DNA from 3 places in the Streptomyces flavusporus genome. Region 3 is predicted to be linked to each of the others. Evidence: predicted binding sites of a transcription regulator. Region 3 holds the regulator's gene; each other region holds the start of a gene.
The links. The regulator HrcA, encoded in region 3, represses chaperone genes, less so after heat shock. The targets are predictions, from matches to a motif close to TTNGCACTCNGNNNNNCNGAGTGCNAA.
Positions count from the first base shown of each region.

Region 1: groL (chaperonin GroEL) is a predicted target of HrcA. The motif match lies at 1,623-1,649, and genes of this name have one in related genera.
Region 2: groES (co-chaperone GroES) is a predicted target of HrcA. The motif match lies at 1,625-1,651, and genes of this name have one in related genera.

Region 1 is NZ_CP176503.1:5,382,931-5,386,175, reverse strand. It holds gene groL (chaperonin GroEL) at 1-1,460, opposite strand, end outside; gene ACKTSN_RS25570 (cold-shock protein) at 1,761-1,967, opposite strand; gene ACKTSN_RS25565 (MoaD/ThiS family protein) at 2,407-2,682, opposite strand; gene thrC (threonine synthase) at 2,727-3,245, opposite strand, start outside.
Region 2 is NZ_CP176503.1:3,988,663-3,991,907, forward strand. It holds gene groL (chaperonin GroEL) at 1-1,058, opposite strand, end outside; gene groES (co-chaperone GroES) at 1,170-1,478, opposite strand; gene ACKTSN_RS18760 (polysaccharide deacetylase family protein) at 1,801-2,610, opposite strand; gene ACKTSN_RS18765 (polysaccharide deacetylase family protein) at 2,607-3,245, opposite strand, start outside.
Region 3 is NZ_CP176503.1:6,641,214-6,644,458, forward strand. It holds gene ACKTSN_RS31345 (DUF3097 domain-containing protein) at 1-135, opposite strand, end outside; gene ACKTSN_RS31350 (MBL fold metallo-hydrolase) at 170-898, opposite strand; gene hrcA (heat-inducible transcriptional repressor HrcA) at 1,061-2,077, shown strand; gene dnaJ (molecular chaperone DnaJ) at 2,078-3,214, shown strand.

The sequences.
Region 1 (3,245 bases), 1.3 Mb from region 3:
TTGACCAGGTCGACGTACTCACCGGTCGCGGCGTTCAGGCCGTGACCCGGGGTCAGGCCGCGCACCTTCTCGACCACGACGCCGCCCTCGAGGCCGGCGTTGACGGCGATCTGCTTCAGCGGGGCCTCGAGCGCGAGCTTCACGGCCTGGGCGCCGGTCGCCTCGTCACCCTCGAGCTCCAGCTTCTCGAACACCTGGGAGGCCTGGAGCAGGGCCACGCCACCACCGGCGACGATGCCCTCCTCGACGGCCGCCTTCGCGTTGCGGACGGCGTCCTCGATGCGGTGCTTGCGCTCCTTGAGCTCGACCTCGGTGGCGGCACCGGCCTTGATGACGGCCACGCCGCCGGCCAGCTTCGCCAGGCGCTCCTGGAGCTTCTCGCGGTCGTAGTCCGAGTCGCTGTTCTCGATCTCGGCGCGGATCTGGTTGACCCGGCCGGCGACCTGGTCGGCGGAGCCGGCGCCGTCGACGATGGTGGTCTCGTCCTTGGTGATGACGACCTTGCGGGCGCGGCCCAGAAGGTCCAGGGTCGCGTTCTCCAGCTTGAGGCCGACCTCCTCGGAGATGACCTCGCCGCCCGTGAGGATGGCGATGTCGCCGAGCATGGCCTTGCGGCGGTCACCGAAGCCCGGGGCCTTGACGGCGACGGACTTGAAGGTGCCGCGGATCTTGTTGACGACCAGGGTCGACAGGGCCTCGCCCTCGACGTCCTCGGCGATGATCAGCAGCGGCTTGCCCGACTGCATGACCTTCTCCAGGAGCGGGAGCAGGTCCTTGACGTTGGAGATCTTGGAGTTGGCGATGAGGATGTAGGGGTCCTCGAGCGACGCCTCCATGCGCTCCATGTCGGTGGCGAAGTACGCCGAGATGTAGCCCTTGTCGAAGCGCATGCCCTCGGTGAGCTCGAGCTCGAGACCGAAGGTCTGCGACTCCTCGACGGTGATGACGCCTTCCTTGCCGACCTTGTCCATCGCCTCGGCGATGAGCTCGCCGATCTGGGTGTCGGCGGCGGAGATGGAGGCCGTGGAGGCGATCTGCTCCTTGGTCTCGACCTCCTTGGCCTGGTCGAGCAGCGCACCGGAGACGGCCTCGACGGCCTTCTCGATACCGCGCTTCAGGGCCATCGGGTTGGCGCCGGCGGCGACGTTGCGCAGGCCCTCCTTGACCAGGGCCTGGGCGAGCACGGTCGCCGTGGTCGTACCGTCACCGGCGACGTCGTCCGTCTTCTTGGCGACTTCCTTGACCAGCTCGGCGCCGATCTTCTCGTACGGGTCCTCGAGCTCGATCTCCTTGGCGATGGAGACACCGTCGTTGGTGATCGTGGGGGCGCCCCACTTCTTCTCGAGGACGACGTTGCGGCCCTTGGGGCCGAGGGTGACCTTGACGGCGTCCGCGAGCTGGTTCATGCCGCGCTCGAGGCCGCGCCGCGCCTCCTCGTCGAACGCGATGATCTTGGCCATGTGAAGTGGTCCTCCCAGGACTGGGGGTGATTACTTCGGACCGCGCCCGCGCCCGCGACGGACGGCTCGCCTGCCTTGTGGTTCCTTGCCCCACCCGGCCTGCGGCCTCACCGACTCGGTCCTTCTTTGTCACTCTCACCTTCAGAGTGCTAACGCCAATGATTAGCACTCGCCCCTGCCGAGTGCAAGCGCCTCCCACGGACCGAGGCCGACCTCCGGGCAGACCGAAGGGCTCGCACCCCGGGAGGTGCGAGCCCTTCGAAGACGAACAGAAGAACGTCGCTGCAGTCGGCGCGTGCTTCAGCTGGTCGCGAGCCGGACCATGTCCGCCTGCGGCCCCTTCTGGCCCTGCGAGATCTCGAAATCGACCCGCTGACCCTCTTCCAGGGTGCGGTATCCGTCCATCTGGATCGCGCTGTAGTGGACGAAAACATCCGCACCACCGTCGACCGCGATGAAGCCGTACCCCTTCTCCGCGTTGAACCACTTGACGGTGCCCTGAGCCATGCCTAACTCCCCTATTACTGGCCCTTGCACAGATCCACACTTCGCGGATCCGGGTCAGACCTCACCCCCCATTGGTTGGGGGCGTGCGCCGGAACGCGTCGACCGCGGCCGAATGTATCTGTCCAACTGCCGTCTGCAACAGGTCAGTCGGACGAGAATTCTGGGCACCGAGGGCCGGGAATTTGCGGAGAATTCGCCCGAATTCAGGGCAAGTCGGGCCCCATAAAGGGAACGAAAGACGCAAAAGAGCCACACATTTTGGCTGCTTCTTATCGCACGCGGAGCCGGAACTCATATGCGTCCGGCATGCGGGTCGCAGTGCTTTCCCCAACTGTACCGCGCTCAATCACACTGAATTGCCCCCTCCGCTTCTCTCACGGAGGGGGCAAATCGATGAACATTGCGTAACCGGCGTTACTCACGGTAACGCAGGAGCGGATCAGCCGCCCGCGACCGCCGGGATGATGGAGACGCCCGCACCGTCCGGGGTCGCCGTCTGAAGGCCCTGCTCGAAACGGACATCGTCGTCGTTGACGTACACGTTGACGAAGCGGCGCAGCTTGCCCTGGTCGTCCAGGACGCGGGCCGAGATGCCCGTGTGGTTCTTCTCCAGATCGGCGATGACCTCGGCGAGGGTCGCGCCCTCGGCGGCGACCTCTGCCTGACCGCCGGTGTAGGTGCGCAGGATGGTGGGGATGCGGACGGTGACGCTCATGAAATGACCTCCGGTCGGGTGAACGGGCCCAGGGGCGCGGGACTTCAGACGAGGCCGGCTTCCCGGAACGACTCCAGGTTGGGACGAATGGTCGCGGTCAGCCCGGTGCCGGCCACCGCGTCCAGCGTCTTGAGACCGTCGCCGGTGTTGAGGACGACGGTGGTGAGGGCCGGGTCGAGGAGACCGTTCTCGATCAGCTTGCGCGTCACACCCACGGTCACTCCACCGGCGGTCTCCGCGAAGATGCCCTCGGTCCGCGCCAGCAGCTTGATGGCGTCCACGATCTGCGCGTCCGTGACGTCCTCCACCGCACCGCCGGTGCGCCGGGCGATGTCCAGGACGTACGGCCCGTCCGCGGGGTTGCCGATGGCCAGCGACTTGGCGATGGTGTCGGGCTTCTGCGGCCGGACGACGTCGTGGCCCCCCTTGAAGGCCACCGACACCGGCGAGCAGCCCTCGGCCTGCGCGCCGAAGATCTTGTACGGCTTGTCCTCGACCAGCCCGAGCTTGATCAGCTCCTGGAGCCCCTTGTCGATCTTCGTGAGCTGGGAGCCGGAGGCGAT
Region 2 (3,245 bases), 2.7 Mb from region 3:
ATCTCGGCCTTGATCTGCCCGATCCGGCCCTCGACGTCCGCCTTGTTGCCGGCACCGTCGACGATCGTGGTGTCGTCCTTGGTGACGGTGACGCGGCGGGCGGCGCCCAGGACGTCGACGCCGACCTGGTCGAGCTTGAGGCCGACCTCCTCGGAGATGACCGTGGCGCCGGTGAGGACCGCCATGTCCTGCAGCATCGCCTTGCGGCGGTCGCCGAAGCCGGGGGCCTTGACCGCGGTGGCGTTGAAGGTGCCGCGGATCTTGTTGACGACGAGGGTGGACAGGGCCTCGCCCTCCACGTCCTCGGCGATGATCAGCAGCGGCTTGGAGGCGTTCGACTGGATGATCTTCTCCAGCAGCGGCAGGAGGTCCGCGATGGCGGAGATCTTGCCCTGGTGGATGAGGATGTACGGGTCGTCGAGGACGGCCTCCATGCGCTCCTGGTCCGTCACGAAGTACGGCGACAGGTAGCCCTTGTCGAAGGCCATGCCCTCGGTGAAGTCCAGCTCCAGACCGAAGGTGTTGGACTCCTCGACGGTGATGACACCGTCCTTGCCGACCTTGTCCATGGCCTCGGCGATCAGCTCGCCGACCTGCTGGTCCTGGGCGGACAGCGCGGCGACGGCGGCGATGTCGGACTTCTCCTCGATCGGCCGGGCGGAGCCCAGCAGGTCCTCGGAGACGGCGGCGACGGCGGCGTCGATGCCCTTCTTCAGGGCGGCCGGGGAGGCACCGGCGGCAACGTTCTTCAGGCCCTCGCGGACCAGCGCCTGGGCCAGCACGGTGGCGGTGGTCGTACCGTCACCAGCGATGTCGTTGGTCTTGGTCGCCACCTCCTTCACCAGCTGGGCGCCGAGGTTCTCGTACGGGTCCTCGACCTCGACCTCACGGGCGATGGTGACACCGTCGTTGGTGATGGTGGGGGCGCCGAACTTCTTGTCGATGACGACGTTGCGGCCCTTGGGGCCGATCGTCACCTTGACCGTGTCGGCGAGCTTGTTGACGCCGCGCTCGAGGGCGCGACGGGCGTCCTCGTCGAACTTCAGGATCTTCGCCATGACAGCGTGAGCCCTCTCGGAAATCTTGGATGAAATGACGCCGCGCCCCGGGCGCCCGGCTTCTCAGTGGTCGCGGGGGCCAGGGGCGCAGCTCAAAAACTTGAGGTGGTCTTACTTCTCGATGATCGCGAGCACGTCGCGAGCCGAGAGGACGAGGTACTCCTCGCCGTTGTACTTCACCTCGGTGCCGCCGTACTTGCTGTACAGCACGATGTCGCCGGTCTTGACGTCGAGCGGAAGGCGCTCGCCGTTCTCGAAGCGGCCCGGGCCCACGGCCAGGACGACGCCCTCCTGGGGCTTCTCCTTGGCGGTGTCCGGAATGACCAGGCCCGAGGCCGTGGTCTGCTCGGCGTCCAGCGGCTGGACCACGATGCGGTCCTCGAGCGGCTTGATGGCAACCTTGGAGCTGGTGGTCGTCACGATCCGACCTCCCCCTTCGGAGATCTCACGGGGTTAACTGTCTGAGGTGGCGACCAGGTCGATCCGTCGTCGCGGGTGCCGGACCTGCCCGTCGCTTTGTTGGCACTCTCCTCTGTCGAGTGCCAGAGCCGAGACTATGACCGGGGTTAGCACTCGGTCAAGCGGAGTGCCAATTGCCTGCGGCGCGGCGCGGGTGAATTTTGTGGCCGACGGTTGTTCGGTGCCCTGCGCCGGTGTGCCCCGACCTGGGGGCTGCCGCCCCCAGACCCCGCTTCGGCCTGAACGGCCTCGCCCTCAAACGCCGGACGGACTGGGTGGGCAGCTACAGGTAGTCCTCCAGCCGTCCCACCGTCAGGCCCGCCTGCTGGATCAGGCGCAGTAGGTGGGTCGTGCGGGAGCGTAGGTTCGGGGTGGGGGTTTCCGTTGCGGGGACGGAGATGATGTCGCCGGGGTGGAGGCGGGGGGCTCCGTCGGTGTACGTGAGGGTGTCGGCGTTCATGGTGGCGCGCCAGAGGACCACGGCGGCGATGCCGCAGTCGGCGGCGGCGCGCAGGGTGGTCGTGTCGTACGTGCCGTAGGGCGGGCGGAAGAGGCGGGGGCGGACGCCGAAGCGGGACCGGAGTTTGTTCTGCTGGCCGCAGATCTCGGCGCGTTGACCGGCGTACGGCAGTCCGCGCAGGGCGGCGTGGTCGAGGGTGTGGTTCTGGACGCTCGCGCCGACCGAGCGCAGGCGGGCGAAGTGGCCGTAGCCCGGTCCGACGACGCTGTCCGTGAGGAACATGCTGACCGGCAGGCGCAGTTCGCGGACCATGTCGACGAACCGCGGGTCCTTCTCGGCGCCGTCGTCGTAGGTCAGGAAGACGACCTTGTCGCGGGTCCGGACGCGGTCGACGACGGGTGGGAGGCCGTCCGGGCGCCGGGAGGGGGAAGAGAGGGACGGTTGCGGGGGCGGGGACAGGGGGGTGGTCAGGCCCCAGCGGACGTGGGGTGGGGCTTCCGAGGACGAACCGGGGGCTCCCACCCGGTCCGACGGTCCCTTGGCGGAACGCTCGGTGGGGGTGACGGTCAGGGCGCAGCCGGTCAGCAGGATCAGCAGCAGTGCCGGGCCGGCCAGCCGTCTGCGCCCCGTCACAGGTAGTCCTCCAGCCGGGCCACCGCGTACCCCTGGGCCGTGACCTTGTCGAGGAACCGGCGGATCATGTCGGGCATCGTGCCCTCCCAGTCGTCCCGGCCGCGGAAGTGGCTGAGGACGATGTCGCCGGGGTGCAGGTCCTGATCCCATTCGCGGTAGTCCCAGTGGTCGACGAACACCTCCTCGTTCCAGAGGGGGGCGTACTTGATGCCGCAGGCCTTGGCGGCGTGCAGGGTGTCCTTGTTGTAGTTGCCGAAGGGCGGGCGGAAGAGGAGCGGGCGTTTGCCGTAGTGCTTCTCGATGACGTCCTGCATGCCGCAGATCTCGCGCTTCTGGTCGTCGTAGGAGAGGCCGGGCAGGTAGGGGTGGTTCAGGGTGTGGTTGTTCAGGGCCACACCGTTGTCCTGCATCCGCTTGAAGTAGGCGTAGTCCTCGCTGACCAGGTAGTCGCTGAGGAAGGCCGTGTACGGGACGTCGAGGTCGTTCATCATCCGCAGGAACGCCGGGTCCTTCTCCGCACCGTCGTCGATGGTGAGGAAGACGATCTTGTGCTGGGTGGGGATGGTGGTGAAGACCGGCGGGAGGTCGTCCTCGAGGTGACCGTCGACCTCGAAGCCCTCGCGCGTCGTGATCCT
Region 3 (3,245 bases):
CGCCTCGCAGCGGATCACCGCGCCGCAGAATCCGGTGCCGGGCTCCTCGACCACCAGGCCGGGTTCGGCAAGGACCTCCGGGACGGGCTTGGGCTTCTTCCACGGCGGGGTCAGGTCCGGAGAGTACTGGCGCATTCGGATGACGATAGGAGAAGCCGGCGGGCGGTGCCTATGACACGCCGAAACGCGTCGCCAGGGCGTCGCGCTGCCGCCGTACGAACGCCGCGTCCACCACCGCTCCGTGTCCGGGCACGTACAGCGCGTCCGCGCCGCCGAGGTCGAGCAGGTGGTCCAGGGCGGCGGGCCAGTGGGACGGTACGGCGTCGGGGCCCGCCTGCGGTTCGCCGGACTCCTCGACCAGGTCACCGCAGAAGACCACCTCCGGGTCCCCCGGGACCAGCACCACCAGATCGTGGGCCGTGTGGGCCGGGCCCACGTTGGCCAGCAGGACCTGGCGGTCAGGGCCCAGGTCGAGGGTCCACTCGCCGCTGACATGATGCCGGGGCGGCACCAGGGTGTCGGCCGCCTCCTGCGCCGTATCCGCGTCGAGGCCGTTGTGGACGGCGTCCGCGCGCAGTTCCTCGCGGCCGCGCCGCCCGCCGAGCACGGCGTCCACACCGACCGCACCGAACACCTCCGCACCCGCGAACGCGGCCGCGCCGAAGACATGGTCGAAGTGGGGATGGGTGAGCGCGAGATGGGTCACACGGTGCCCGGCGAGCTCCTCCGCCTCCACCCGCAGCCGGGCCCCCTCCGCAAGGCTCGACCCGGCGTCGATCAGCAGCGCCGCGCCCCGGCCGACCACCAGCCCCACCGTGCAGTCCCAGCCGGGCAGGCGGCACCGGCCGACACCGGCCGCCAGCCGCTCCCACCCGAGCTCTTCCCAAGTCACCGTCATACGGCGACGCTAGCTGTAGGCGCCCGCATGCCACGACCTCGCAGGACCGGCCTTGCCCGGGCCGTACCCGACGGCCGTACACTGGGCCGGGTAAGGCTGGCACTCGCATGCGACGAGTGCCAAGGGGAGCGCCAAGGGGACGACGTGCTGGAGGTGTGCGCCATGCTCAGTGAACGACGGCTTCAGGTGCTGCGCGCCATCGTCCAGGACTACGTCGGCACCGAGGAGCCGGTCGGCTCCAAGGCCCTCACGGAGCGGCACAGCCTCGGCGTCTCCCCGGCGACCGTCCGCAACGACATGGCGGCCCTGGAGGACGAGGGGTACATCGCCCAGCCGCACACCAGCGCCGGGCGCATCCCGACGGACAAGGGCTACCGGCTCTTCGTCGACAAGCTGGCCGAGGTCAAGCCGCTGACCGCGCCGGAGCGGCGCGCGATCCAGAACTTCCTCGACGGCGCCGTCGATCTCGACGATGTGGTGGCCCGGACCGTGCGGCTGCTCGCGCAGCTCACGCGGCAGGTCGCGGTGGTGCAGTATCCGTCGCTGACCCGGTCCACGGTGCGGCACGTGGAGCTGCTGTCGCTGGCGCCCGCGCGCGTGATGCTGGTCCTGATCACGGACACGGGCCGGGTGGAGCAGCGTATGGTCGACTGCCCGGCACCGTTCGGCGAGTCGTCCCTGGCGGATCTGCGGGCCCGGCTCAACAGCAGGGTCGCGGGCCGGCGTTTCACGGACGTGCCGCAGTTGGTGCAGGATCTGCCGGAGGCCTTCGAAGTCGAGGACCGCGGCACGGTCCAGACGGTACTCTCCACCCTCCTGGAAACGCTCGTCGAACAGACCGAGGAGCGGCTGATGATCGGCGGCACCGCCAATCTGACCCGCTTCGGACATGACTTCCCCCTCACCATCCGGCCGGTGCTGGAGGCGCTGGAGGAGCAGGTCGTGCTCCTCAAGCTGCTTGGTGAGGCGAAGGATTCGGGCATGACCGTGCGCATCGGGCACGAGAACGCCCATGAGGGACTCAACTCCACGTCGGTGGTGTCGGTCGGCTACGGTTCGGGCGGCGAGGCAGTTGCCAAGCTCGGCGTGGTCGGACCGACCCGCATGGATTACCCGGGAACGATGGGAGCGGTACGCGCAGTGGCACGGTACGTCGGACAGATCCTGGCGGAGTCGTAAGTGGCCACGGATTACTACGCCGTTCTCGGCGTGCGCCGCGACGCGTCGCAGGAAGAGATCAAGAAGGCCTTCCGGCGGCTCGCTCGCGAGCTGCACCCGGACGTCAACCCCGATCCGAAGACCCAGGAGCGGTTCAAGGAGATCAACGCCGCTTACGAGGTGCTGTCGGACCCGCAGAAGAAGCAGGTCTACGACCTCGGCGGCGACCCGCTCTCGCAGAGCGGCGGCGCGGGCGCCGGCGGCTTCGGCGCGGGCGGCTTCGGGAACTTCTCGGACATCATGGACGCGTTCTTCGGTACGGCGTCGCAGCGCGGGCCGCGCTCGCGTACGCGCCGGGGCCAGGACGCGATGATCCGTATCGAGGTCGAGCTGGACGAGGCGGCCTTCGGTACGACGAAGGACATCCAGGTCGACACGGCCATCGTGTGCGCCACGTGCAGTGGTGAGGGCGCGGCACCGGGGACCTCCGCCCAGACGTGTGACATGTGCCGCGGTCGCGGTGAGGTGTCGCAGGTCACGCGATCGTTCCTGGGGCAGGTCATGACCTCCCGGCCATGTCCGCAGTGCCAGGGCTTCGGCACCGTGGTGCCCAACCCGTGCCCGGAGTGCGCGGGTGACGGCCGGGTGCGGTCGCGTCGGACGCTGACGGTGAAGATCCCGGCCGGTGTCGACAACGGCACGCGGATCCAGCTCGCCGGCGAGGGCGAGGTCGGCCCCGGTGGCGGTCCGGCCGGTGACCTGTACGTCGAGATCCACGAGCTGCCGCACCCGACCTTCCAGCGTCGCGGCGACGACCTGCACTGCACGGTCACGATCCCGATGACGGCGGCGGCCCTCGGTACGAAGGTGCCGCTGGAGACCCTCGACGGCATGGAGGAGGTCGACATCCGCCCCGGCACCCAGTCCGGCCAGTCGATCCCCCTGCACGGGCGGGGCGTCACGCACCTGCGCGGCGGCGGGCGCGGCGACCTGGTCGTCCACGTCGAGGTCCAGACCCCGACGAAGCTCGACCCCGAGCAGGAGCGGCTCCTGCGGGAGCTGGCCAAACTGCGCGGCGAGGAGCGGCCTCAGGGGCAGTTCCAGCCGGGGCAGCAGGGGCTGTTCTCGCGGTTGAAGGATGCCTTCAACGGGCGGTGACCGCCGGGATCCCCTCGGCGTGCCCCCGGTA